Regions from separate parts of the Cellulosimicrobium sp. MI9406 genome, predicted to be linked through region 1. Evidence: predicted binding sites of a transcription regulator. Region 1 holds the regulator's gene; the other holds the start of a gene.
What was found. Region 1 encodes LexA, which represses DNA repair genes until DNA is damaged. Its sites were predicted from a motif close to TCGAACANNTGTTCGA; they were not measured.

Region 1 (14,235 bases):
AGCGAGTAGCTGCGCACCACGTCCTCCTCGGCCTCCGACGTCGTGAGCACGACGACGGGGATCTTGCGCAGCGCGTCGTCGGCCTTGAGCTCGGCCAGGACTTCGCGCCCGTCCATCCGTGGCAGGTTGAGGTCGAGAAGGATGAGGTCGGGCGTCGGGGCGCCCGCGTGCTCGCCCTCCTTGCGCAGGAACTGCAGCGCGCTCACGCCGTCGGACACCACCGAGAGGCGGTTGGTGACCTTGTGGTCCTCGAACGCCTCGCGGGTCATGAGCACGTCGCCCGGGTCGTCCTCCACCAGGAGGACGTCGATCGGCTTGCTGCCGTGGCTCATGCGGTGCTCTCCTCGTCGTCGGGGCGCGCGGGGGCCGGAGCGTCCGGACCGGCGCCGCCGGGGTCGGAGCGAGCGTAGCCGACCTGGGCCTGGACGTAGGCGTGGGCGAGCGTGAAGCGGATGGTCGTCCCACCCTCGCGCGGCTCGATCCAGATGCGCCCGCCGTGGTACTCGACGATGCGCTTGCACAGCGCGAGGCCGATGCCCGTGCCCTCGTACACGTCCTTGGCGTGCAGGCGCTGAAAGATGACGAACACGCGGTCGGCGTACTGCGCGTCGATGCCGATCCCGTTGTCCTCGACCGACAGCTCCCAGTGGGTGTCGCGCGCGAGGACGCCCACGTGCACGGCGGGCGCCCGGTCGGGGTGGCGGAACTTCAGCGCGTTGCCGACGAGGTTCGCGAGGAGCTGGTGGAGGAGCGCCTGCTCGCCCACGACGACGGGGAGCGGGTCGTGCGTGACGCGCGCCCCGGACTCCGCGATCTTGTCGGAGAAGTCCTCGAGCACGCCCCGGAGCTCGACCTCGAGGTCGACGTCGACACGCTCGGTGCCCGTCCGGCCGACGCGGGAGAACCCGAGCAGGTCCTGGATGAGGCGCTGCATGCGCTTCGCGCCGTCGACCGCGAAGTCGATGTACTGGTCGGCGCGGTCGTCGAGCTCGCCCCCGTAGCGCTTCTTGAGGAGCTGCGTGAAGCTCGCGACCTTGCGCAGCGGCTCCTGGAGGTCGTGCGAGGCGACGTACGCGAACTGCTCCAGGTCGCGGTTCGAGCGCTCCAGCTCGCGCGCCTGCTCGGCGAGCAGCTCGTGCGAGCGCGCCGCGTCCTCGTGCGACGCCTTGATCTCCGCGACCTGGCTGACGAGCTCGACGCGCATGTGCTCGACGTCCTGCGCGAGGTCCGCGATCTCGGCGGGCCCGGACGTGACGACCGGCTCGTCGAGGCTCCCGGAGCTCACGCGCCGCACGCGGTGCGCGAGCTCGGCCATGGGTTCGGTGACCCAGCGCTTGAGGCAGACCCACAGGATGATGCCGACCGCGAGCGCCGAGCCGACGAGGACGAGGACGCTCCCGAACAGGGCGCGGCTCCACCGGTCGAGCGCGTCGAGGCGTTCGACGCGCTCGTCGCGCAGCTGGTCGACGTACTGCGCGGTGTCGGCGCGCGCCGCCGCGAAGAGCTCGGCGCCGCGCGCCTGGTCGACGGCGCGCACGCGCCCAGGGCCCTGCGCCTCGGTGGTCGCGATGGCGGGCTCGGCCGCGTCGGAGACCCAGGCGCGCACCGAGGACTCGGCCTGGGTGAGCGTCCCGGCGAGCTCGTCGTCGAGGCCGAGACGGTCGACGAGCGCGGCGTCGGGGACGACGCCCTCGGCGTCGACGCCCACCGCGCGCGTGTAGGCCTCGAGCGCCGTCGCGTCGCCCGTGGCGACGTACGCGCGCACCGCGACCTCGGCGTCGAGCAGGCCGACGTACGCGCCGTCCGCCTCGCTCACGGCGTCGAAGAACGGCCCGGTCACGTCGGTCTGGAGGGTGAGGACGCGCGACAGCGCGATCGCGGAGGTCGCGAGCACGCCGAGCAGGATCACCCCGGCGACGACGAGCGCCCAGCCGAGCCGCCGACGCAGCGTCGGGGCACGACGCTCGCCCGCGCGCCTGCGGTCGCCGGCGGCGCTCACCGGGCCCACTCGTCCGAGTCCGCGAGGGTGGCCGACCGCTCGCCCGGGGAGGTGCCCTTGCCGTCCCACCCGAGCACGAGGAGGGCCGCGTCGTCCGCGAGGGGGCCGCCGTGGAGGTCGCGCACGCGACGGAAGACCCGCTCGACGACGCCCTCGACGCCTTGCTCCAGGGCGCTGTCGACGGCGCGGCGCAGGCCGTCGACCCCGACGCGCTCGGGGCGGGTCCGCGCGTCGCCCGCCCCGGCTCCCGCGACGGTCGCCTCGACGAGGCCGTCGGTGTAGAGCATGAGGGCCCAGCGCTCGCCGAGCTCGACCGGCTGCGACGTCCAGCCGCCCGCGACCGGGATGCCCAGGGCGCGGCCGCGCGACGTCGGCGTGATCTCCGACGCCGTGTCGCGCAGCAGCAGCGGCGCGAGGTGGCCCGCGAGGTAGACCTCGGCGCTGCGGCGGTCCGCGGAGACGACGACCTGGCAGAGCGTGACGAACACCTCCGGGCGCGCGCGCTCGGGGACGAGCACGCGCTCGAGCAGCGGCAGGATGGCCTCCGGCTGGGTCTCGCTGAGGACGATGGTGCGCCAGGCCGTGCGCAGCGTCGCGCCGAGCGCCGCCTCGTCCGGGCCGTGCCCCGCGACGTCCCCGATGACGCACAGGACCGTCCCGTCCGGGCGCTCGACCGCGTCGAAGAAGTCGCCGCCCAGCAGGCCGTTGCCGCCCGGCACGTAGCCGACCATGACGTCGAGGCGGTCGTCCTGCACGAGCGGGGTCGGCAGGAGCGCGCGCTCGAGGCGAGCGGTCTCGGCCGCGCGGACCTCGCTGCGGTACAGCGCGCGCTGCTGCTCGACGGACATGCGGCGCTGGACCGCGTAGCGCACGGACCGCCCGAGCAGGTCGCCGTCGACCTCCCCCTTGACGAGGTAGTCGTCGGCACCCGCGGCGACCGCCTGCACGCCGAGGTCGATGCCCGAGTGGCCGGTCAGGACGACGAGCGCCGGCGGCCGCGACCCCGCGCGCACGCGCTCGACGGCGGACAGGCCCACCGAGTCGGGCAGGCCCAGGTCCAGCAGCACGCAGTCGACGTCGTGGGAGACGACCATCTCGAGGGCAGCGTCCAGGGTCGTCGCGCGGTGCAGCTCGACCTTGAGGTTGCCGTCGGCCAGCAGCTCCTCGACGAGGATCGCGTCCCCGTCGTCGTCCTCCACGAGCAGGATCCGGAGCTCGTCCGTCGGGGCCAGCACGGCGCGCCCCGGGTGCGCCTGGTCCGGTCCGGCGGCGTCGTCGCCGCGCGCGGAGGGTCGGCCCGGGGCCCGACGCTCGCTCCCGGTCACGACGCCCGCTCCCCTCTGGTCGCCATGGGCCACGATCCTAGCCTCAGGCGCGCGTCCGGCCCGGTCACGGCGCCAGGACGCGCCGGTCGTCGGTCCCCGGGACGGCCGTCGTACGCCATAATGGACGGCCGCGCGGGCGGCGCGGCGCCGGTCGAGGAAGGGACAGCGTGGGACGCAACGACGAGCTCCGGCTCGAGCAGGAGGTCGTGGACACCCTCTACGCGCGCCTCGACGAGCTGCGGGCGGCCGCCCGGGCACGCCTCGACGAGGTCCGACGGTCCGGCCCGTCGGGCTCGCCGCAGAACCGCAGCGAGCGCGACGCGTTCGCGACGCTGTACGAGGACCGTGTCGCGCAGCTCGACGCGGTCGAGGACCGCCTCGCGTTCGGCCGCCTCGACCTCGACGACGGCACCCTGCGCTACGTCGGGCGCATCGGCCTCACCGACGAAGAGCACTCGAGCCTCCTCACGGACTGGCGCGCGCCCGCCGCCCAGGCGTTCTACCGCGCGACAGCGGCCCACCCGGACGGCGTCGTGCGCCGTCGGCACCTCGTGACGCGCGGTCGTGCCGTGACGGGGCTCGAGGACGAGCTCCTCGACCTCGACGCCCCGGAGGCCGTGACCGGCACGACGCTCTCGGGCGAGGGCGCGCTGCTCGCCGCGATGGCCGCGGGCCGCACAGGACGCATGGGCGACATCGTCGCCACGATCCAGTCGGAGCAGGACGCGATCATCCGCTCCGAGCTCGCGGGGGCGCTCGTCGTCCAGGGCGGGCCCGGCACGGGGAAGACGGCGGTCGCGCTGCACCGCGCGGCCTACCTGCTGTACGCGCACCGGCGGCTGCTGGAGCGCTCGGGCGTGCTGCTCGTCGGCCCCAGCCTCTCGTTCCTGCGCTACATCGACCAGGTGCTGCCGTCGCTCGGCGAGACCGGCGTCGTGAGCACGACCATCGCCGACCTCCTGCCCGGCGTCGTCGCCGACGGCGAGGAGGACCCGCGCGTCGCGCGCGTCAAGGGTCGGGCGGTCATGGCCCGTGCGGTGCGCCGGGCCGTGCGCGCACGCGAGCGCGTGCCCGCGGCCGACGTGCCGGTCCGGCTCGACGGCCACGACCTCGTCATCCGCCGCCGCGACGTGCGCGACGCCATCGCGAAGGCGCGGCGCACCCACAAGCCGCACAACCTCGCGCGGGTCACGTTCGTCCGCGAGATGCTCTCGCGCCTCGTCGAGCAGTACGGGCGTCAGCTCGGCGAGCCGCTCGTCGGCGAGGACCGCGCGCTCGCGCTGGAGGACCTGCGCTCCCACCGCGACGTGCGGGTCGCGCTCAACCTGGCGTGGCTGCCGCTCACGCCCGAGCGCCTCGTCGAGGACCTGTGGACCAAGCCGCACCGGCTCGCCGAGGCCGCGCCCGAGCTCTCCCCCGAGGACCGCCGGCTCCTCGAGCGGGCGAAGGGTGCGCCGTGGACCCCCGCGGACGTGCCGCTCCTCGACGAGGCGGCGGAGCTCCTCGGCGAGGACGACCAGGCGGAGCGGGCCGAGGCAGCCGCGCGCGCGGCGCAGCGCGCGCAGGACCTCGAGTACGCGCGGCAGGTGCTCGAGTCGTCCGGTGCGGGCGGCGGGATCGTCGGCGCCGACGTGCTCGCCGAGCGGTTCGCCGCGAGCGGCCCGCGCCTGACCACCGCCGAGCGCGCCGCGCAGGACCGCACGTGGACCTACGGCCACGTCGTGGTCGACGAGGCGCAGGAGCTGTCCGCCATGGCGTGGCGCATGCTCGTGCGCCGGTGCCCGACGCGGTCGTTCACGGTGGTCGGCGACGTCGCCCAGACGTCTTCGCTCGCGGGTGCCCGGTCGTGGAAGGGCATGCTCGAGCCGGTCTTCCGCGACGCGTGGCGGCTCGCCGAGCTCACGGTCAACTACCGCACCCCGGCCTCCGTCGCGGACGCGGCCCGACGCGCGGCCGTCGCGGCCGGCCTCCCGGTCTCGCCGCTCACGTCCGCGCGCGACGTCGAGGACGCCCTGCGCGTGGTCGAGGTGGCACCGGGTGCGCTGGAGGCACGCGTCCGGGCCGAGGCCGAGGCCGCGCGCGCCGAGTTCGTCGCCGCGGAGTCCGGCCGCGTCGCCGTCGTCGCGGCCGCGCCCGCGGTCCCTGCGCTGCGGGCCGCGCTCGGGCTCGCCGACGCGGCCGGCGAGGACCCGGTCGTCGTGCTCGACCCGGTGCAGGTCAAGGGGCTGGAGTTCGACGCCGTCGTGCTGGTCGAGCCCGCCGACGTCGCGACCGGGCCCTCGGGCCCGTCCGACCTGTACGTCGCCATGACGCGGCCGACCCAGCGCCTCGTCGTCGTGCACGCGCGCCCGCTGCCCGCCGGGGTCGCCCCCGCGCCGTCGGACGACGCACGGGGCGCCGGAGCCTGACAGCGGTGGTGTCCGGGCGCGGGTTCACCTCGTCCCGAGGGTCAAGACCCGTTTGGTCCGGACCGCGGGACGGGCGCACCATGGGGGCGTGCTACGCGCCCTCCTCCTCGAAAACCTGCACCCCCTCGCCGCCTCGAACCTCGAGGCCGCGGGCATCGACGTCACCGTCCGCACCGGGGCACTCGACGAGTCCGAGCTGATCGAGGCGCTCGACGGCGTCCACCTGCTCGGCATCCGGTCCAAGACGAACGTCACGGCGAACGTGCTCGAGAACGCCCCCGACCTGGTGGCGCTCGGCGCGTTCTGCATCGGCACGAACCAGATCGACCTGCGCTCGGCCGCGACGCAGGGCGTCGCCGTGTTCAACGCGCCGTTCCAGAACACGCGCTCCGTCGTCGAGCTCGCGCTCGCCGAGATCATCGCGCTCACGCGCCGCCTCACCGAGCGCGACCGCGCGCTGCACGAGGGCCGCTGGGACAAGTCGGCGGAGGGCGCGCACGAGGTCCGTGGCCGCACGCTCGGCATCGTCGGCTACGGCAACATCGGCACGCAGCTCTCGGTCGTCGCCGAGAACCTCGGCATGTCGGTCGTCTTCTACGACACGGCGGAGAAGCTCGCGCTCGGCAACGCGCGCCGCATGGACACGCTCGACGAGCTGCTCGAGCAGGCCGACGTCGTCACGCTCCACGTCGACGGGCGCCAGGGCAACGCCGGGCTCTTCGGCGCCAAGCAGTTCGCCCGCATGCGCCCGGGCTCGATCTTCCTCAACCTGTCGCGCGGCTTCGTGGTGGACTACGGCGCGCTGCGCGAGGCGATCGTCGAGGGCCGCGTGGCCGGCGCCGCGGTCGACGTCTTCCCGCACGAGCCCAAGCGCAAGGGCGACGCGTTCGACTCCGAGCTGCGCGGCCTGCCGAACGTCATCCTCACGCCGCACATCGGCGGCTCGACGGAGGAGGCGCAGGAGGCGATCGGGCAGTTCGTGTCCGCGAAGCTGCGCGACTACCTCACCACCGGCTCTACGACGCTCAGCGTCAACGTGCCGAACCTCGCGCTCGAGCAGACGACGGGCATCACGCGCATCACGCACCTGCACCGCAACACTCCCGGTGTCCTCGCCGCCGTCAACGCGACCCTCGCCGAGCACGGGACGAACATCGAGGGCCAGCTCCTCGCCACCCGCGGCGAGATCGGCTACGTCGTCACCGACGTCGGCTCGCGCGTGGAGCCCGCCGTGATCGAGGCGCTGGCCGCGATGGAGCAGACGATCGCCCTGCGCATCCTCGACTGACGCAGCCCCGCACCCCGGGACCCTTCGCCGCGCGCGGCCCGTCCGCACGCGGCGAAGGTCCTCGGCGGCCGTGACCTTCGCCGCTGAGCGCCTCTCGCGCGCCGGTGCCACGATGAGGCATGACCGGATACTTGCACGACGCGCCGCAGATCCTCGACGCCGACGCGTCGTGGGACCTCGTGGAGGGGACCCACGTCGCACGCCTCGCCGTGAGCGTGCGGGGCGAGCCGGACATCTACCCCGTCACTGTGCGGGCGCACGAGCGCACGCTCGCGTTCCGCACGGTCCCCGGCACGAAGCTCGCGACGCTCGCGATCAACGAGCGGGTCGCCCTGGAGTGGGACCACGTCGACGACGACGGGGCGTGGAGCGTCGTCGCGCGCGGCACCGCCCACCGTCTGCGCACCGAGCACGAGGTGGATCCCGTCCGGGAGGGTGCGGACCCGCTCATCCCGACCGTCGACGTCCCGACCGAGGAGTGGGTCGTGGTCGAGGCCCACGAGCTCACCGGACGACGCTTCGCGCGCGCGGAGCCGTAGACCCCCGGACGCGCGACGTCCGGCCGCCCCGCAGGGGACGACCGGACGTCGGGGGTGCTGCTCAGCCGGACTTGCGGCGGAAGGTGCGCTGGACCGGGCCGACGGTCTCCGAGCCGTGCACGGAGCCCGTGTTCGACTCGCCGTCCGCCGTGCGGTGGCGCGCGGCGTTCTTCCGGTCGAGCGCCTCCCGGAACTTCGCCTTGGCCTCCTCGGTCGGTGCGGTCTCTGCAGCGGGTCGCTGCTGGTCGGACGCCATGGCGGTCTCCTCGTCGACGGGGAACTCGGTGGGGGCACTGCGGTCGGCCCGACGCTGCGGGCACCCCGCCAGCCTCCCCCACCGGGCGGCCCGACGCCACCTGATTTGTCCGCTCGGCCCGGCCGTCCCGGCCCTGCGAGCGGTGGCGCAGGCGAACGCGCTGCGAGCGCCCTCGACCGCGCGGCGAACGCCGTCGGGTAGCGTCGGGACGTGTCGCCCGATCCCACGCCGCAGGCCTCCCCCGCTCCTCCCCACGCCACAGGCGGTCCCGCGCCGGCGCGTGCCGACCTCCCGCACCGTGCGCTCGGCCGGAGCGGCCTGCACCTGCCGGAGGTCGCGCTCGGGCTCTGGCAGAACTTCGGCGTCGCCGACCCCTTCTCGACGCAGCGCGAGATCGTGCTGCACGCCGTCGACCGTGGCGTGACGCACCTCGACCTCGCGAACAACTACGGACCGCCCGGGGGTGCTGCGGAGGAGTCGCTGGGCCGGCTGCTCGCGCGCGAGCTCCGACCCGTGCGTGACGAGCTGGTCGTGACCACCAAGGCGGGCTACCGCATGGGACCCGGCCCCTACGGCGAGGGCGGGTCCCGGAAGTACCTGCTCTCGTCCCTCGACGCGTCGCTGCGCCGGCTCGGGCTCGACCACGTCGACATCTTCTACTCGCACCGCTACGACCCGTCCACCCCGCTCGAGGAGACCATCGGTGCGCTGGCGACGGCGGTCCGGTCGGGACGCGCCCGCTACGCCGGAATCTCCTCGTACTCCGCCCGGCGCACGCGCGAGGCCCTGCGGGTCGCGGCCGACGTCGGGGTCGAGCTCGTCGTCACGCAGGTCTCCTACTCCATGCTCAACCGGTGGATCGAGGCGCCTGACCCGCACGACGCGGCGGGAGCCACCGTGCTCGACGTCGCGGGCGACGAAGGGCTCGGCGTCGTCGCGTTCTCCCCGCTCGCCCAGGGCATGCTCACGGACCGCTACCTCCACGGGGTCCCGGACGGGTCGCGCGCGGCGCGCGGCGGGCCGCTGCGCCCGACGTTCCTCTCGGAGGAGAACCTCGACCGCGTGCGCCACCTCGACGAGCTCGCGCGCGCCCACGGGCGGACGCTCGCGTCCACGGCGATCCGCTGGGCGCTGCGCGACGAGCGCGTCACGTCGGTCCTGCTCGGCGCGAGCTCGACGCGCCAGCTCGACGACAACCTCGCGGCCCTCGACGCCCCCGACCTCTCCCCCGAGGAGATCGCGGCCGTCGACGACCTCCCCGTGGACACGGGCATCAACATCTGGGCGTCGCGGTCCAGCGACCTGTAGCCGCCTCCGGCTGCGGGGCCCCGCATCCTGGGACCGGAGTCACGAGGCGCGAAATCTCGTGAGCGTCAGGCCTGGGGTGCCGCTTCGCGGTCGGTCGCGGCGTCGTCGGCGGCCTCGGGCGCCGCACGGCCCGCCGCCGCCTCGCGCTCCTCCCGGTCGACGCGCAGCGACGTGATGGCGCTCTCGAAGTCCTCGAGCGAGTCGAACGCCTGGTAGACGCTCGCGAAGCGCAGGTAGGCGACCTCGTCGAGCTCGCGCAGCGGCCCGAGGATCGCGAGGCCGATCTCGTAGGCGTCGAGCTCGGCGCTCCCGCTCGCGCGGATGGTCTCCTCGACGCGCTGCGCGAGGACGGCGAGGTCGTCCTCGTTCACCGGGCGCCCCTGGCAGGCCTTGCGGACGCCGTTGACGATCTTCTCGCGCGAGAAGGGCTCGGTCACCCCGGACCGCTTGACCACGGACAGGCTGGCGGTCTCGATCGTGGTGAAGCGGCGGTTGCACTCCGGGCACTGGCGTCGCCGGCGGATGGAGGCACCGTCGTCGGACGTGCGGGAGTCGACGACGCGGGAGTCCGCGTGACGGCAGAACGGGCAGTGCATGGCGGGCTCCTCCGCGGGTCGCGCCGACAGGTCGGCGCGACGAACGTATGTCGTCGCGGGCGCGCGGTGCAACACGCCGACGACGCGCCCGGCCCCAGGCAGCAGAACGGGGGCGGTCGAAGTCGACCGCCCCCGTCGGGACGCCCCCGTCCCCATCTCGCGCGCGACTCGCCTCGCGCGCGGCGACGTGCACAGGAGTCGCGGTGGTCCGCACACTCCTCGCCTCGTCCGCCCAGCCCCCCAGCCGGCGCGTGAGGTGACACTAACTTAGGCGGACCTAAGGCGCCGGCGCAACCCTCGGCCGCAACCTGTCGCGCGTCGGCGCCGTGTGCTGCGTCACAGGACCAGGAGTGCGCTCGCGCGCGGCGTCACCGTTCGGCGACCGGGAGCAGGATGGTCTGGCCGGCCTGCACGCCGGACGACGACAGGCCGTTCAGCTCCACGAGCCCGCTGACCACCTCACGAAGGTCCTCCCCCGGGGTCGCGACGCCCTGGGCGAGCTCCCACAGCGTCTCCCCCGCGCTCACGACGTGGACGCGGACCTCGACCGGCTCCCCGGGCCCGCTCGCGACGGCCAGCCCGACCCGCGCCGCGAGGACGAGCACGACGGCCACGAGGAGCACGAGGACCGCACGGCCGCGTCGCGTGAGCCGCAGCGGCGCCTCCGGGCGCGCACCTCGCTCCGCTGCGCCGCCCCGCCCGAGCGCGGCCGGCGCTGCCGTCGCCATCGCCACCGTGTCCATGTCCCCTCCGTCCCGGCCCGCGAGCCCGATCGCCTTCCCCGGTCGATCGGACCCGCGCGCCCGTCTCATCTCCGCGCCGACCCGTTGCGGTCGAACACCTGTACGTAGAACATCTGTACGAAGGTCTATCACGAACGACCCACAGAGTCGAGACATGCTCGAACAGGTGTTTGATTCGTGTCGCATCCTCCCCTAGCCTGGGGTCAGGTCGGTTCGCCGGACATGTCCGCTCGGACCCGGAGGAGCGACCGAGGTCCCGGGGCGCACGCCCCCGGGGAGGGGAGGCCGCAGGCCCGGCTGGCGCCGGCGGCACGCGACGGACGAGGGCGGAGCGACCATGGCGGGACGAGGCACGGACAGGGCACGGGGGCTCGCCGAGGTGCGCGAGCTGCCGGACGGGTCGGCAGGGGGTGACGGGCTCACCCCGCGCCAGCGGCTCGTGCTCGAGACCATCCGCGCGTGCGTCGAGCAGCGCGGCTACCCGCCGAGCATGCGCGAGATCGGCGAGGCCGTCGGGCTCACGAGCCCGTCCTCCGTCAAGCACCAGCTCACCACGCTGGAGCGCAAGGGGTTCCTGCGGCGCGACCCGAACCGTCCGCGCGCCATCGAGGTGGTCCAGCCCGACGACGCCCGCCGTGCCACCCCGCTCGCGCCGGCAGGAACGGCCCCCGAGCCCGCGTACGACGAGGCCCACCCCGCGCCGTCGTACGTCCCCGTCGTCGGCCGCATCGCCGCCGGTGGCCCCATCCTCGCGGAGCAGGTCGTGGAGGACGTCTTCCCGCTGCCGCGCCAGCTCGTCGGCGAGGGAGAGCTCTTCCTCCTGCGCGTGCAGGGCGACTCGATGATCGACGCCGCGATCTGCGACGGCGACTGGGTCGTCGTGCGGCGCCAGCCGGTCGCGGAGAACGGCGAGATCGTGGCCGCCATGATCGACGGCGAGGCCACCGTGAAGAGCCTGCGGCGCGCCGACGGCCACGTGTGGCTCATGCCGCACAACGCCGCGTACGACCCGATCCCCGGCGACGATGCCCAGGTGCTGGGGCGCGTCGTCTCCGTCCTGCGCAGCCTCTGAACGGTCCCCGAGCGTCTCCGGGCGCCCCTGCGGGCAGGCTCGGGACAGCACGAGAGCCGGGCGGTCCCTCGACCGCCCGGCTCTCGTCGTGCCGGGCCCGACGGGCCCGTGGGCTCAGAGCCCGAAGCGTCGCGCGACCGCGCGCAGCGACTCCGCGGACGAGCGCAGGCCCGCGAGCTCGTCGTCCGCCAGCGGGACCTCGACACGCTCCGTCGCGCCCCGGCGGTCGACGAGCGTCGGGAGCGACAGGCACACGTCCTCGAGCCCGTAGATGCCGTCGAGGAGCGTCGACACGGGCAGCACCCGGTGCTCGTCGGCGAGCACCGCCTCGATGATCCGGGTGCCCGCGAGCCCGACCGCGTAGTTGGTCGCGCCCTTGCCCTCGATGATCCGGTAGGCCGACTGCACGACCTCGCGCGCGATCTCGTCGCGCACGTCGCCCGTGAGCGGTCCCCGACCGCCGATGCCCTGCCACTCGAGCAGCGGCGCGCCGCCGATCGTCGCGGAGCTCCAGAGCGGGATCTCGCTGTCGCCGTGCTCCCCCGCGATGTACGCGTGCACGTTCTGCACCGCGACGCCGCAGTGCTGCGCCACGAGGAACCGCAGCCGCGAGGAGTCGAGCACGGTGCCGCTGCCGAAGAGCTGCGTCGGGGGCAGCCCCGAGAATTTGAGCGCCGCGTACGTGACGATGTCGACGGGGTTGGTCACCATGACGTAGACGGCGTCCGGGGCCACCTCCACGAGGCCCGGCAGGATCGTGCGCATGAGCCCGATCGTGCCCTCGGCGAGGTCGAGGCGCGTCTGGCCCGGCTTCTGCTTGGCGCCGGCCGTGATCACGACGACGTCGGCCCCCGCGCACACCGCGACGTCGTCGGACCCCTCGACGCGCGCCATGGGCATGAACTGGATGCCGTGCTGGAGGTCGAGGACCTCGGCCTCGACCTTCGCGCGGTTGACGTCGAGGAGCGCCACCGTGCGCGCCGCGCCCCGCATGAGCGCGGCGTAGGCCAGCGTCGAGCCGACGGCACCGGCGCCGACGATCGCGAGCTTCGTCGTCCGCGCTCCCCCTCCCGGACCGCCCGTGGTCGCGTCGCCGGTGCCCTGCGGTGACGTGCTCGTCATGTCGCCTCCGTGAAGTCGCTGGAAAGGGCTCAGCCTAGGGCGGCGAGGCGGCGGAGCGCAGCGGTGGCCACGTCGCGGTCGGTCGTCTGCCAGAACCCCGGCATGGACCGCGTGAGGAACGACCCGTAGCGCGCCGTCACGAGCCGCGGGTCCAGGACCGCGACGACCCCGCGGTCGGCCGTGGACCGCACGAGCCGCCCGGCACCCTGGGCGAGCAGGAGGGCCGCGTGCGTCGCGGAGACCTGCATGAACCCGTTGCCGCCCGCGGCCTCGACGGCGCGAGCCCGCGCCGACTTCACCGGGTCGTCGGGGCGCGGGAACGGGATGCGGTCGATGAGCACGAGCTGGCACGACGGCCCGGGCACGTCCACGCCCTGCCACAGCGACAGCGTGCCGAACAGGCACGTCGCCGGGTCCTCGGCGAACTCCCGCACGAGCGTCGGCAGCTGGTCGTCGCCCTGACACAGGACCGGCACGTCCAGCCGCTCGCGCATCGCCTCCGCCGCGGCCACCGCGGCGCGCCGCGAGGAGAACAGGCCGAGGGTCCGACCGCCGGCGGCCTCGACGAGCGCCGCGATCTCGTCGAGCTGGTGCTCGGTCGACGCCTCGCGGCCGGGCGTCGGCAGGCGCTTCGCGACGTAGAGGATGCCCTGGCGCGGGTAGTCGAACGGGCTCCCGACGTCGAGCCCGAGCCAGCGCGGCGCGTCGCCGTCGCCCGCGTCCGCGGCTCCGCCCGTCGCCGCGGGGCCGAGCCCGAAGGTGCGCGCGACGGCGTCGAAGCTCCCGCCGAGCGCGAGCGTCGCGGACGTGAAGACGCCCGTGCGCTCCGCGAGCAGGTGGGTGCGGATGAGGCCCGCCACGCCGAGCGGGGCGGCGTGCAGGCGGCTCGCGCCGTCGCCGAAGCGGTCGCCGGACCAGCCGCCCTCCCCGGGCCGCGAGCACCACAGCACGTCGTGGCCCGTGGGGTCGGCCGCCATGCGCTCGGCGACCTCGAAGAGCTGCAGCATCGTCGACTGCGCCATCTTCAGGCCCGTGTCCGGCTGGGCCGGCTTGGTCACGCCGGTCTCGGGCTTGAGCGTGGAGAGCACCTCGCGCGCGGCGTCCCGCACCGCCGCGACGGCCGAGCGCGCGGCGTCGGGCAGGCCGTCGGGGAAGCGCTCGGCGGGCAGCGACCCGACGACCGTGCCGAACGCAGCGGACGCGGCGTCGAGCGCGTCCGTCGTGACCCCGCCGTGGCGGCGCGCGAGGCGCGCCGCGCTCTCGATCGCCGGGACCGACAGGTCCACCGTCGCGGCGGCCGTGACGCGGTCCGCGAGCTCGTGCGCCTCGTCGACGACGAGGACGTCGTGCTCGGGCAGCACCCCGGGCGACCCCATGGCCGCGATGCCGAGCATCGCGTGGTTCGTCACGACGACGTCGGCCTCGCGTGCCGCGGCGCGCGCCCGCTCGGGGAAGCACTCGGCGAGCAGCGGGCAGCGCTGGCCCAGGCACTCGAGCGCCGTGACGGAGACCTGCCGCCACGCCTTGTCGCTCACGCCGGGGACGAGGTCGTCCCGGTCGCCCGTGGGCGTCTCGTCGG
Region 2 (14,235 bases), on a different contig from region 1:
CGACCCGCCCCCCGTGCTCGCCCGCGCCCGGGCCGATGTCGACGACCCAGTCCGCGGTGCGGATGGTGTCCTCGTCGTGCTCGACGACGATGAGCGTGTTCCCGAGGTCGCGCAGGCGCGTGAGCGTCTCGATGAGCCGGCGGTTGTCGCGCTGGTGCAGGCCGATGCTCGGCTCGTCCAGCACGTAGAGCACGCCGACCAGGCCCGAGCCGATCTGCGTCGCGAGCCGGATGCGCTGCGCCTCGCCGCCGGAGAGCGTCGCGGCCGGTCGCTCGAGCGAGAGGTAGTCGAGGCCGACGTCGAGCAGGAACCCGAGGCGCGCGTCGATCTCCTTGAGGACCTCGGTCGCGATGGCGCGCTCGCGCGCGCCGAGCTCGAGCGAGCCGAGGAACGCCGCGGCCTCGCGCAGGGGCAGGCGGCACACGTCCCAGATGGACCTGCCGCCGACCTTGACCGCGAGCACCTCCGGCTTGAGGCGTGCCCCCTGGCACACGGGGCACGGGACCTCGCGCATGAAGGCCTCGTACTTCTCCTTCGACCAGTCGGACTCGGTCTCGGTGTGCCGGCGCTCGAGGAAGGTGATGACGCCCTCGAACCCGGTCGAGTACTGCCGCTCACGGCCCCAGCGGTTCTTGTACCGCACGTGCACCTGGTGGTTCTGGCCGTGGAGCACGGCCTTCTTCGCGCGCTCGGGCAGCGCGCGCCACGGCGTGTCCATGGAGAAGCCCAGGTCGTCCGCGAGCGCCGTGAGGACGCGCTCGAAGTACTCCGACGAGATCTGCGCCCACGGCGCGACCGCGCCCTCGCGCAGCGACTTCTCGTCGTCCGGCACCACGAGGTCCGGGTCCACCTCGAGACGGAACCCGATGCCCGTGCACTCCGGGCACGCGCCGTACGGGGCGTTGAAGGAGAACGTGCGCGGCTCGATCTCGTCGAGCGCGAGCTCGTGGTCGTTCGGGCAGGCGCGCTTCTCCGAGAAACGGCGCTCCCGGGCCGGGTCGTCCGCGTCCGCGTCGACGAGCTCGACGACGACGAGCCCGCCCGCGAGCCCGAGGGCCGTCTCGATGGAGTCCGTGAGCCGGCGCTGGACGCCCTCGCGCGCGACGAGGCGGTCGACGACCACCTCGATGTCGTGCTTGAGCTTCTTCTCGAGCGCCGGGACGTCCGTGAGGGTGCGCACCTCGCCGTCGACGCGGGCGCGGGCGAAGCCCTTGGTCTGGAGCTCCTTGAAAAGCTCGGAGTACTCGCCCTTGCGGCCGCGCACGACCGGGGCGAGGACCTGGTAGCGCGTGCCCTCGGGGAGCTCGAGGAGGCGGTCGACGATCTGCTGCGGGGTCTGCGCGGTGACGCGCTCGCCGCACACCGGGCAGTGCTGCGTCCCGGCGCGCGAGAACAGCAGGCGCAGGTAGTCGTAGACCTCGGTGATGGTGCCGACGGTCGAGCGCGGGTTGCGGTTCGTGGACTTCTGGTCGATCGAGACCGCGGGCGACAGGCCCTCGATGAAGTCGACGTCCGGCTTGTCCATCTGGCCGAGGAACTGGCGCGCGTACGCGGACAGCGACTCGACGTACCGGCGCTGGCCCTCCGCGAAGATGGTGTCGAAGGCGAGCGACGACTTGCCCGAGCCGGAGAGCCCCGTGAAGACGATGAGCTTGTCGCGCGGGAGGTCGAGGTCGACGTTGCGCAGGTTGTGCTCGCGGGCACCGGAGATGACGAGGCGATTGCTCACCGCAGCATCGTACGGCGGACCACCCACACTCGCACAGGTGTTCGACGTCACCTCCGCACGGCACCCGGCGAACGCACACGAGCGCCCCACGTCCGGGCTCTCCGCCGTGACCCGGGTCACCGCGGCCCGGGGTCGCGGCGCACCGCCCCCCGCGAGCGGACGGCACACTGGGCGCATGACGTACACCGGACAGGTCGCCGTCGGCGGCCCGCACGACCTGCGACGCCTCGACGAGGTCGAGATCCGCAAGCTCGCCGTCGGGCCGCTCGCGAACGACGTCTACCTCCTCACGTGCCGGCGCACCGGTGCCGAGCTCCTCGTCGACGCCGCCGACGCGCCCGACGACGTGCTCGGCCTCGTGCGGGCGGGCTCGCCGTCGGGACGGCTCGACGGCGTCGTCACGACGCACCGGCACGCCGACCATCTCCGGGCGCTCGCGCCGGTCGTCGCCGCGACGGGCGCGTGGTCGGCTGCCGGCGAGCCCGACGCGGACGCGGTCGCCGCGGCGTCCGGCGTACCCGTCGCCCGCCGCCTGCGGCACGGGGACGTGCTGCGGGTGGGCGCGATCGACCTCGAGGTCGTGGCGCTGCGCGGGCACACGCCGGGATCCGTCGCCCTCGCCTACCGCGAGCCGGACGACGTCGCCGAACCCGAGGCCGTGCCTGGCCGGGTGCACCTGTTCACCGGGGACTCGCTCTTCCCCGGCGGGGTCGGGAACACCGACCGCGACCCGGCGCGGTTCGCGAGCCTGCTGTCCGACGTCGTCGGGCGCGTCTTCGACCGGTTCGACGACGCCACGTGGGTCTATCCCGGTCACGGCGCCGACACGACGCTCGGTGCCGAGCGGCCGCACCTCGCCGAGTGGCGCGAGCGCGGCTGGTAGCGCAGGGCTGGTAGCGGGCGGCCGGTGGCGTGCGGCCGGTAGGTGGCGGCAGGGAGCACGGGGCGCAGCCGAGGCGCGGACCGGGCCCCGCGACGTCGGGACGGACTGGTTCACTGGCTCCATGCCGATCCACGCCGTCACCTACGTCTACGCCGACCGCAGCGCCGAGCTCGACGCCCTGCGACCCGAGCACCGCGCGTTCCTCGCCGACCTCCACACCCGAGGCACGCTGCTCGCCTCCGGTCCGCTCCCCGCCCACGACGGCGCGCCCGCCGGAGCGCTGCTCGTCCTCGACGGGGAGACGCCCGACGCCGTCGCCGCAGTCCTCGACGAGGACCCCTTCGCGCGCGCCGGGCTGGTCGCACAGCGCGCGGTCCGCCCGTGGTCGCCGGTGATCGGCGACTGGGCGGACCGCGTCTGAGCCGGGCCGCGCGCTAGCGCACGGCACCACCGCGAGGGACCCCGCCGCCCTGCGGCGGGGTCTCCCCCGCGGCGGGCGCCTCGTCGGTCACGGTCTCCGTGGCGTCCTCCGTGGACGACGCCGCAGGCCCGGGCTCCTCGCCGTCCGCCGGCTCGCTCCGTGCGTGCAGCGCGCGGGTGCGCAGCAGGCTCGCGACGGTCGTGACCGCGAGCGCCCCGACGATCACCACGAGCGAGAGCCAGATGGGGACCGTCGGCACCGCCTCGAGGTGCTCGCCCCCGTTGATGAACGGCAGCGTGTTCTCGTGCAGCGCCTCGAGGATGAGCTTGACGCCGATGAACCCGAGGATGACGGCCAGGCCGATCGGCAGGTAGACCAGCCGCTCGAGCAGACCGCCCAGCAGGAAGTAGAGCTGGCGCAGCCCCATGAGGGCGAAGACGTTCGTCGTGAAGACGATGAACGGGTCCTGCGTGAGCCCGAAGATGGCCGGGATGGAGTCGAACGCGAACAGCAGGTCGGTGCTGCCGATCGCGAGGAACACGACGACGAGCGGCGTGAACACCCGCTTGCCGTCCTCGACCGTGCGCAGCCGGCCGCCGTCGTACCGGGTGCCGAGCGGCAGGACCCGGCGCAGCGCCCGGACGGCGCGGTTCTCGTGGTACTCCTCGGGCTCGTCGCCGCCCGCCAGGAGCTTGATCGCCGTGTACACGAGGAACGCGCCGAACAGGTAGAACACCCAGACGAACTGCGAGATGATCGCCGCGCCCGCCAGGATGAACCCTCCCCGCAGGACGAGCGCGACGATGATCCCGACCATGAGGACGCGCTGCTGCTGCTCCCGCGGGACCGCGAAGCGCGCCATGATGATGACGAACACGAACAGGTTGTCCACCGAGAGGCTGTACTCGGTGAGCCACCCGGCGTAGAACTCCCCGGCCGGTGCCGCGCCCCCCACCGCTCCGACGACCGCCCCGAAGACGAGCGCGAGCGCGACGTAGAACCCGACCCACAGCGCGCTCTCGCGCATGGACGGGACGTGCGGCCGGCGCCCGACGACGAACAGGTCGACGAGGAGCAGGACGGCGAGCGCCGACAGCGACGCCCACTCGAACCAGACGGGAAGTTCGTGAACCATTGGTGGCTAGCCCTCCGAGATCTCGGCCTCGCGTCGGCGGTCGGCGCGGTCCTTGGCGAGGCTCGCGACCGTGGTGATCGTGAGCACGACGACGATGAACCCGAGGGACAGGGCGGTCGGGATCTCCGGGATGACGGTGATGTGCTCACCGCCGTTGATGAACGGCACCTCGTTCTTGTGCAGCGCGTGGATGAGCAGCTTCACGCCGATGAAGCCGAGGATCGCGGCGAGGCCGTAGGCGAGGTAGACGAGGCGGTCCAGCAGGCCGTCGATGAGGAAGTAGAGCTGGCGCAGGCCGAGCAGCGAGAACGCGTTGGCCGCGAACACGAGGTACGTCTCCTGCGTGAGGCCGAAGATCGCGGGGATCGAGTCGACGGCGAACAGCAGGTCGGCGCTGCCGATCGCGATCATCACGATGAGCATCGGGGTGATGAAGCGCTTCCCGTCGATCTTGGTCGTCATCTTGTCCTCGACGTACGTCTCCGTCGTCGGGAATAGGCGGCGGGTCAGCTTGAGCGCGCCGTTCTCGTGGAACTCCTCGTCGTGACCGGAGCCCGCCTTCACCTGCGTCCACGCGGTGTACAGCAGGAACGCGCCGAAGACGTAGAAGATCCAGCTGAAGTTCTCGATGAGCGCGGCGCCCAGGAGGATGAAGATCGTCCTCAGGACGAGCGCGATCGTGATGCCGATCAGCAGGACCTTCTGCTGGTACAGCCGCGGGACGCGGAAGCTCGTCATGATGAGCACGAAGACGAAGAGGTTGTCGACCGACAGGCTCTTCTCGGTGATGTAGCCGGCGAAGTACTCGCCGCCGTACGTCGAGCCCCAGACGGCCCAGACGATGCCTCCGAACAGCACCGCGACGGCAACGTAGCCCGCGGACCACCAGCTGGCCTCGCGCAGGCTCGGGGCGTGCGGCGTGCGCACGTGGCCGACGTAGTCGACGGCGAGCATCGCGAGGATCACGCCGATGGTGACGAGCCAGGCCCAGACGGGGACGTCCATGCAGAAACCTCCGGTACGTAGCACTGAGTACCGAAGGTCTCTTCCGCCACGCACCGCCACGCGCGCGCGTCCGAGACGCGGGCTGGTGGTTGCGGGACCGGTGACACCGGGCCGACGACTGCGCCGACCGTGATGACGACATCACCGTGTGGGAATACTCCCCCTCGCTGAGGAGCCAGCATAGGCCATCGCTCCTGCACGCGTGACAACACCACGCCACCGTGGACTGTTCCGCGGGCGCGCCCGCGGCGACGCCCGGCCGGTCCCCCCCAGGACCGGTCAGGCCGTCGCGGCGTGCATCTGGCGCAGCTCCTTCTTGAGCCCCGAGATCTCGTCGCGCAGCCGGGCCGCGAGCTCGAACTGGAGCTCGCCCGCGGCCGCGTGCATCTGGTCGCTCAGCTCCTGGATGAGCTCCGCGAGGTCGCTCGCCGCGGCGCCCGCGAGCCGGTTGCCCGACGACGCGCCCTCCTTCGGCCCGCCCGGTACCGGGGCCTTGCCCTTGGCACCCTTGCCCGGCTGGCGGTAGCCGCCGGCCAGGAGCTCGGCGGTGTCCACGTCCTCGCGCGCGAGCATGTCGGTCACGTCGGAGATGCGCTTGCGCAGCGGCGTCGGGTCGACGCCGTGCTCGGTGTTGTACGCGATCTGCTTCTCGCGGCGACGCTCGGTCTCCTCGATCGCCGCGGCCATCGCCGGCGTGATCCGGTCCGCGTACATGTGCACCTGGCCGGACACGTTGCGGGCCGCGCGGCCGATCGTCTGGATGAGCGACTTGGGCGAGCGCAGGAAGCCCTCCTTGTCGGCGTCGAGGATCGCGACGAGCGAGACCTCGGGCAGGTCGAGGCCCTCGCGCAGCAGGTTGATGCCGACGAGGACGTCGTACTCGCCGAGGCGCAGCTCGCGCAGCAGCTCGACGCGGCGCAGCGTGTCGACCTCGGAGTGGAGGTAGCGGACCCGGACGTCCTTCTCGAGCAGGTAGTCCGTGAGGTCCTCGGCCATCTTCTTGGTGAGCGTCGTGACCAGCACGCGCTCGTCACGGTCGACCCGCTCGCGGATCTCGTGCAGGAGGTCGTCGATCTGGCCGGTGGTCGGCTTGACGATCACCTCGGGGTCGACGAGGCCCGTGGGGCGGATGATCTGCTCGACCACGCCGTCCGCCATCGAGAGCTCGTAGTCGCCCGGCGTGGCCGACAGGTACACGGTCTGGCCGATGCGCTCGACGAACTCCTCCCACCGCAGCGGGCGGTTGTCCATCGCGCTCGGCAGGCGGAACCCGTGGTCCACCAGGCTGCGCTTGCGCGACATGTCCCCCTCGAACATCGCGCCGATCTGCGGCACGGTCACGTGCGACTCGTCGATGACGAGGAGGAAGTCCTCCGGGAAGTAGTCGAGCAGGGTGTTCGGGGGCGACCCCGCCTCGCGGCCGTCGATGTGCCGGGAGTAGTTCTCGATCCCGGAGCACGTGCCGATCTGGCGCATCATCTCGATGTCGTAGGTGGTGCGCATGCGCAGCCGCTGCGCCTCGAGCAGCTTGTTCTGCCGCTCGAGCTCGTCGAGCCGCTCCGTGAGCTCGGCCTCGATCGAGGAGATCGCGCGCTCCATGCGCTCCGGGCCGGCGACGTAGTGCGTCGCCGGGAAAACGTGGATGCTCGGCTCGGAGCGGATGACCTCCCCCGTGAGGGGGTGCAGCGTCTGGATGCTCTCGATCTCGTCGCCGAAGAACTCGATACGGACCGCGAGCTCCTCGTAGACCGGGATGATCTCGACCGTGTCGCCGCGCACGCGGAACGTGCCGCGCGTGAACGCCATGTCGTTGCGCGTGTACTGCATCGTGACGAACTGCCGCAGCAGGTCGTCACGCTCCACCTGCATCCCGACGTCGAGGCGCACCATCCGGTCGACGTACTCCTGCGGAGTGCCCAGGCCGTAGATGCACGACACGGACGCCACGACGACGACGTCCCGGCGCGTCAGAAGCGAGCTCGTCGCGGAGTGGCGCAGCCGCTCCACCTCGTCGTTGATGGACGAGTCCTTCTCGATGTAGGTGTCCGTCTGCGCGATGTACGCCTCGGGCTGGTAGTAGTCGTAGTACGAGACGAAGTACTCGACCGCGTTGTTCGGCAGCAGCTCGCGGAACTCCGTGGCGAGCTGCGCGGCGAGCGTCTTGTTGGGAGCCATGACGAGCGTCGGGCGCTGCAGCTCCTCGATCAGCCAGGCCGTCGTGGCGGACTTTCCCGTACCGGTGGCGCCGAGCAGCACGACGTCCTTCTCGCCCGCGCGGACGCGCTGCGAGAGGTCCGCGATGGCCGTGGGCTGGTCGCCCGACGGCTGGTACTCGGAGATGACCTCGAACGGAGCGGTGGCGCGCTGGAGATCGGTCACGGGACGCATGTGACCACGGTACGTCCAGCCACCCACATCGTTCGCGGGAGCGCTCGACGGGCTGCGCACCGTATACACCCGAGTTCACCCGCGCGCAATTTGGAAGGCGTGGTGCCGAACCCCTAGGGTTCCCTCGACCTGCCCGCTCCCCGACGCCCGTGGAGCTCCGGTGACCGGCCGGCCACGGGCGTGGAGGCCTGCACGCAGCTCTCGTCAGCACCGTCAACGACCCCTCGACCTGGAGCCCTCATGCACCTGCACCCCGCGCGCCCCCGCGGAATCCCCCTGATCGCCCTCACCACCCTGGTCCTGTCCGCCGGCTTCGTCGCGCCCGCGAGCGCGACGCCCGTCGTCGACGCCGACGACGTCTGCTCCGCGGACGCCACGACCCGCCCCGTCGGCGTGTACGAGCTCACCGCGGTGGAGGACGCGGGCGTCGGCATCTGGGCGGGCGGCGGGCTCACCGTCGCGACCGCGACCGAGCTCGAGGGCCGCGTCGTGGTCGGCAAGGACGCCGACCTCACGGGGGCCGGCTCCCTCAACGTCGGGACCGCGGGCGGCGGCGGGTCCGCGATCACCCCCGCGGGCGGGACCGACATGCTCGTCGTCGGCGGTGACCTCGCCACCGCGCGGAACACGCAGGTCGGGTTCCACGCGTCGCGCGGCGGCAACGTCGTGGTGGGCGGCGCGATCACCGGCTCGGCGCCGAGCACCGAGAGCGCGAACGCGCTCGGCACGCACGGGTCCGTGCGCCAGGGCGTCGGCCGGGACGCGGCGCTCGCGCCCTACGACGAGCTCCCCGCGCTCGTCGCCGGCATCGCCGCCGACGCCACCGACGGCGCCGAGCAGGTCGCCCCCGAGAACGGCGTCCTGACCGTCGAGGCGGGCGCGCGGTACGCGCTCACGGCAGAGGGTGCCGCATCGCTCCGCGAGCTGCACGTCACGGGCACCGGGCCGGTGCTGCTCAGCGTCAGCGGGTCCACGGTGCGCATCCCGTCCCTCGCGTACGTCGCGTACGACGGCGTGCGCCTCTACCAGGCGACGCAGTACCTGTCGTCCCACTTCCTCTGGGCATTCCCGGACGCGACGCAGGTCGCGCTCGGCACGAACGACCAGTTCCCCGGCACGATCGTCGTCCCGCGCGCCGACGCGACGCTCACGGTGTCCACGTCGACGAACGGGCGCGTCCTCGCGAACGGCGCGGTCGCGTACACCGGAGGGGCCGGCATCGAGCACCACAACTACCCGTTCGCGGGCCCGTGCGAGCTGGTCCCGGTCGCCGCGGAGCCGGAGCCGAAGCCGGAGCAGACTCCCGAGACTCCGACCCCGGGTGGCACCGAGACGACGACGCCTTCGACGACCACCCAGACGCCCGGCGCCGAGGTGTCCGGCGAGCCCGCCGCGAAGAGCACGCCCGCTCCGGAGGCGACGCCCGTGGCGAGCACGGACCCGATGCCGTCGGCGCCCCCCAGCAGCGAGCCGACGCCGGGGGGCGGGCTGGCCTCGACCGGTTCCTCGGTCGTCGTGCTCGCCGTGGTGGCGGCGCTCCTGCTCGCCGGGGGCGCGGCCCTGCTCGTGGTCGTCGCCCGTCGCCGCGCGGCGGGCTGACGGTCCGCGGCGCCCGGGGGCCGGCAGGGCGACCTGCCTGCCCCCGGGCGCCCGCTCAGCTCTCGGTGCCCGCGGCGACCCGCGGCTCGGGGGCGCCGAGGAGCGCCTGCCGCACGACGGCCGCGACGGCGGTCACCTGGCCCTCGACGGGCACCGCGCCGGCGTCGGGCACGTGCACGAAGCCCGCACGGCGGCCCGGCACGGAGCCCCAGTGGTGCATGAGGGCGTAGAACACGTCGTTGCACACGTAGGTGCCGGCCGTCCCGGAGACCTCCACGGGGACGCCGGCCTCCCGGACGGCGACGAGCGACGCCTTGAGCGGGAGCGTGGACCAGTGCCCGACGGGCGCCCCCGGCACGACGGGCACGTCGACCGGCTGCGCCCCGGCGTTGTCGGGGATCCGGGCGTCGCGCACGTTGACGGCCACGCGCTCGAGGCGCACGCGCCCGGCGCCGCCCGCGAGCCCCAGCGCCACGACGACCTCCGGGTCGTGCTCCCGGACGACGGCGTCGAGCGCGGGCCACGCCCCGGCGAACGTCACGGGGAGCCGGACGGCGACGACGCGGTCCCCCACGAGCTCCTCGGCGCGCTCCGCGAGGAGCTGGGCGGTCTCCCACGAGGGGTTCGTCGCGTCGCCGCCGAAGGGCTCGAAGCCGCTCACCACGACCGTCACGCCTCGCGCTCCTCGAGCTCCGCGAGCGCCTCCGCGTCGACCTCCGCGCGCACGCGCGCCCAGAGCGCGTCGACCTGCGCGCGCAGCGCGCCGGGCTCGCCCGAGCCGTCGAGGGTGACGTCCGCGGCCGCGAGGCGCGCCGCGTCGTCGGCCTGCGCGGCGAGCCGCGCGCGCGCCTCGTCCTCGCTCAGCCCCCGCGACGTCACGAGGCGGTCCACCCGGACGTCCTCGGGCGTGTGCACGACCACGACGCAGTGGAACCGCGCCGGGTCGCCCGTTTCGACGAGGAGCGGGATGTCGTGCACGACGACGGCCCGCGGGTCGGCCGCACCGGCCGCGGCCTCGCGCTCGGCGGCGAGCCGGCGCACCTCGGGGTGGACGATCGCGTTGAGCCGCTCGCGCGCGACGTCGTCCCCGAACACCACGCGTCCGAGCGCGGGCCGGTCGAGCGCGCCGTCCTCCCCGAGCACCCCGGGGCCGAAGGCCTCGACGACCTCGTCGAGGCCGACGGTGCCGGGCGCGACGGCGTCGCGCGCGAGGGCGTCGTAGTCGACGACCACCGCGCCCAGCTCGGCGAAGCGGGCGAGCGCGACGGACTTCCCCGCCGCTATTCCTCCGGTCAGGCCGATGCGAAACATGCGTCCCATCCTGCCAGTCGGCGCACCGCCCCGCGTCGGGGCGCGGGGCGCCCCTCGACCAGCCGGCGCTCAGCGGGAGGAGATCGCCCCCGGGGAGCCCTCGGCCGCTTCGCCGTCGTCGGGCCGCTCGCCCGCGACCGCGCGCAGCAGCCGGAGCAGCTCGGCGCGCTCGCGCGCGTCCAGGCGGGCCAGCAGGGTGCCCGCGCTCGACGACCTCTCCGCCCCGACCTGCTCGACGACCTCGCGCCCGCGCGGCGTCAGCTCGACGAGCGTGGCGCGACGGTCCTGCGGGTCGGGAGTGCGGCGCACGAGACCGGCCTGCTCGGCGTCGTCGACCTTCGAGGTGACCGAGCGCGGCGCGACGTCGAGCGCCGACGCCACCGCGCCGAGCCGGCACGGGCCGTCGCAGCGGGAGAGGAAGCGCAGCATCCGGAACTGGCCGGGCGTCGTGCCCGCGGGCTCGAGCCGCTCGCTCGCCTCGCGGCGCACGCTGCGCAGCGCGGCGTGCAGGAGCGCGAGGAACTCCCCCGCCTCGTCGGCGGAGGTGGCTCGGCCACCCGGGGCTGCGCCCGGCGTGGCAGGCTGGCTCGCGTCGGTCGTCACGAGGCCGAGCGTACCGGGACCGGGCCCACTTGTGGTATCGGCTCATTGTGAGTTAAACTCACTATCGTTGTCGCGCGAGCGATCCTCGGACCGCGCCCGCCGGACGGCCACCGCCGCCGCGGACGACGCGCCCCTCCCCCACCCAGGAGGCCCCATGTCCTTCCCCTCATCCCTCCCCGGCGCCGGCGGCGGGCGCGGCATGCGCTCGTTCCGCCAGGACGCCTCCGTCACCTCCCGACGGCTGCACCGCGGCACGATCCGCCGGGTGCTCACGTTCGCCCGGCCCTACCGGCGCCAGCTCGCCGCGTTCCTCGTGCTCATCTCCGTCGACGCCGCCGCCGGTGCCGTCACCCCGCTCCTCTTCCAGCGCATCATCGACGACGGCATCACCGCCGGCGACGTCGGCCTCGTCGTCGCGCTCTCGGCGGTCGCCGCCGGCCTCGCCGTGCTCTCCGGCGCGCTCGGCGTCGCGCAGCGCTGGTTCTCCTCCCGCATCGGCGAGGGGCTCATCGTCGACCTGCGCACCGCGGTCTTCGACCACGTCCAGCGCATGCCGCTCGCCTTCTTCAGCCGGACGCGCACCGGTGCGCTCGTCCAGCGCCTCAACGGCGACGTCCTCGGCGCCCAGCAGGCGTTCACGTCGACCCTGTCGAACGTGTTCTCCAACCTGCTCACCGTCGTGTTCGTGCTCGCCGCGATGCTCTCGATGTCGTGGCAGCTCACGCTCCTCGCGCTCACCCTCCTGCCCGCGTTCGTCCTGCCCGCCCGCTGGGTCGGCAAGCGCCTCGCCGCGATCACGCGGGAGAGCTACGAGCTCAACGCCGAGGCGGCGCAGACGATGAACGAGCGCTTCAACGTGGCGGGCGCCCACCTCGTCAAGGTGTTCGGCGACCCGGACCGCGAGTCATCGCGGTTCGCCGCTCAGGCGCGCCGGGTCCGCGACATCGGGGTCCGCCAGGCCATGTACGGGACAGTGTTCCGCGTCGGGCTCACGGTCGTCGCGTCCGTCGCCGTCGCGATCGTCTACGGCCTCGGTGGCGTCATGGCCATCTCGGGCTCGCTGACCGTCGGCACGGTCGTCGCGCTCACCGCCTACCTGGGCCGTCTCTACGGCCCGCTGACGGCGATGTCGAACGTCCAGGTCGACGTCATGACGGCCCTCGTCAGCTTTGAGCGCGTGCTCGAGGTGCTCGACCTCGAGCCCACCGTCACGGACGCCCCCGACGCCGACGACCTCGCCGCGGACGTCGCGCGCGAGGGCGCGAGCCTCGAGCTCGACGGCGTGACCTTCCGCTACCCGAGCGCGGCCGAGGTCTCCCTCGCGTCGCTCGAGTCCGTGGCCGTCGAGGGCACCGACCCGACCACCGACACGCTCCACGACGTCTCGTTCTCCGTGCCCGCGGGCGCGATGGTCGCGCTCGTCGGGTCGTCCGGCGCGGGCAAGACCACCGTGTCGCAGCTCGTGACGCGCATGTACGACCCGAGCGCCGGCCACGTCCGGATCGCCGGTCGCGACCTGCGCGACGTCACGCAGGAGAGCCTGCACGACGCCGTCGGCGTGGTCACGCAGGAGGCGCACCTGTTCCACGACTCGATCGCGGAGAACCTGCGGTACGCCAAGCCGGAGGCGACCGACGCCGAGCTCGAGTCCGCGCTGCGGCGCGCGCACGTGTGGGACGTCGTGGCTGCCCTGCCGTCCGGCATGGACACCGTCGTGGGCGACCGCGGCTACCGGATGTCCGGCGGCGAGCGGCAGCGCCTCGCGATCGCCCGGGTGTTCCTCAAGGCCCCTCAGCTCGTCGTCCTCGACGAGGCGACGGCGCACCTCGACTCGGACTCCGAGGCGGCGGTCCAGGCCGCGCTCGCCGAGGCGCTGCGCGGGCGGACGTCGCTCGTCATCGCGCACCGGCTCTCCACCGTCCGCGAGGCCGACCTCATCGTCGTGCTCGACGCCGGCCGGGTCGTCGAGACGGGCACGCACACCGAGCTCCTGGCACGTGGCGGGCGCTACGCCACGCTCTACCGGACGCAGTTCGCCGACTCGCCCGCGTCGTCGGGCACCGACCTGGCCGCTGCCACTGCCCCCGAGCCGGCGCCCGCGACCGCCTGACGGCCCGACCGCCGAGCAGGCCGCCCCGGGCCGTCGACCAGGCGGTCCCGGCTCGTCCGCGGCCGCTGACGGACCAGGACCACCTGGTCGGCGCCGTGAGTGCCCCGGCACGTGCCGGACATGGCGAAGGCCCGCCACCCCCAGGGGTGGCGGGCCTTCGTCTGCTCAGCGTGGCGTCCCGCGCGGGTCCGCCGGCCGGGTCAGTTGCCCGTGAGCTTCTCGCGGAGCGCGGCGAGCGCCTCGTCCGACGCGAGCGTGCCCGTCGCCTCGGCGGCCGGGGCCGACGAGTAGGACGTGCTGGAGGACGACGAGCTCGAAGAGCTCGTGGTCTCGCCCGACGCGGCGTCGTAGTCGGCCTTGACCGCCTCGGCGACCTGCTTGCGGTGCGCCTCCCAGCGCTCGTGCGCCTTGGCGTACTCCGCCTCCCACGCCTCGCGCTGCGCCTCGAAGCCCTCGAGCCACTCGTTGGTCTCCGGGTCGAAGCCCTCGGGGTACTTGTAGTTCCCCTGCTCGTCGTACTCGGCGGCCATGCCGTAGAGCGCGGGGTCGAAGTCGTCCGACTCCGGGTCCACGCCCTCGTTGGCCTGCTTGAGCGACAGCGAGATGCGGCGGCGCTCGAGGTCGATGTCGATGACCTTGACGAAGACCTCGTCACCGACGTTGACAACCTGCTCCGGCAGCTCGACGTGGCGCACGGCCAGCTCCGAGATGTGCACGAGACCCTCGATGCCGTCCTCGACGCGCACGAACGCACCGAACGGGACGAGCTTGGTGACCTTGCCCGGGACGACCTGACCGATCGCGTGGGTCCGGGCGAACGTCTGCCACGGGTCCTCCTGCGTCGCCTTCAGCGACAGCGAGACGCGCTCGCGGTCGAAGTCGACGTCCAGGACCTCGACCGTGACCTCCTGGCCGACCTCGACGACCTCGGACGGGTGGTCGATGTGCTTCCAGGACAGCTCGGAGACGTGCACGAGGCCGTCGACGCCGCCGAGGTCCACGAACGCACCGAAGTTGACGATCGAGGAGACGACACCGGGGCGCACCTGGC

Region 2: a site for LexA is predicted at 1,759-1,774, ahead of uvrA (excinuclease ABC subunit UvrA). Genes of this name have one in related genera too.

What each region holds. Positions count from the first base shown of each region.
Region 1 covers NZ_JALIZI010000007.1:80,212-94,446, forward strand. Annotated here, with positions in the region: gene MT994_RS14030 (response regulator) at 1-332, opposite strand, end outside; gene MT994_RS14035 (ATP-binding protein) at 329-1,999, opposite strand; gene MT994_RS14040 (fused response regulator/phosphatase) at 1,996-3,357, opposite strand; gene MT994_RS14045 (AAA family ATPase) at 3,492-5,732, shown strand; gene serA (phosphoglycerate dehydrogenase) at 5,821-7,020, shown strand; gene MT994_RS14055 (pyridoxamine 5'-phosphate oxidase family protein) at 7,140-7,559, shown strand; gene MT994_RS14060 (DUF5302 domain-containing protein) at 7,621-7,815, opposite strand; gene MT994_RS14065 (aldo/keto reductase) at 8,134-9,123, shown strand; gene nrdR (transcriptional regulator NrdR) at 9,189-9,719, opposite strand; gene MT994_RS14075 (LysM peptidoglycan-binding domain-containing protein) at 10,088-10,462, opposite strand; gene lexA (transcriptional repressor LexA) at 10,800-11,534, shown strand; gene MT994_RS14085 (L-lactate dehydrogenase) at 11,649-12,656, opposite strand; gene MT994_RS14090 (ATP-dependent DNA helicase) at 12,686-14,235, opposite strand, start outside.
Region 2 covers NZ_JALIZI010000002.1:24,986-39,220, forward strand. Annotated here, with positions in the region: gene uvrA (excinuclease ABC subunit UvrA) at 1-1,729, opposite strand, end outside; gene MT994_RS03270 (MBL fold metallo-hydrolase) at 1,905-2,612, shown strand; gene MT994_RS03275 (YciI family protein) at 2,734-3,033, shown strand; gene MT994_RS03280 (TerC family protein) at 3,047-4,168, opposite strand; gene MT994_RS03285 (TerC family protein) at 4,175-5,173, opposite strand; gene uvrB (excinuclease ABC subunit UvrB) at 5,453-7,561, opposite strand; gene MT994_RS03295 (collagen-binding domain-containing protein) at 7,802-9,160, shown strand; gene MT994_RS03300 (pyroglutamyl-peptidase I) at 9,216-9,833, opposite strand; gene coaE (dephospho-CoA kinase) at 9,830-10,471, opposite strand; gene MT994_RS03310 (MarR family transcriptional regulator) at 10,541-11,074, opposite strand; gene MT994_RS03315 (ABC transporter ATP-binding protein) at 11,229-13,184, shown strand; gene rpsA (30S ribosomal protein S1) at 13,385-14,235, opposite strand, start outside.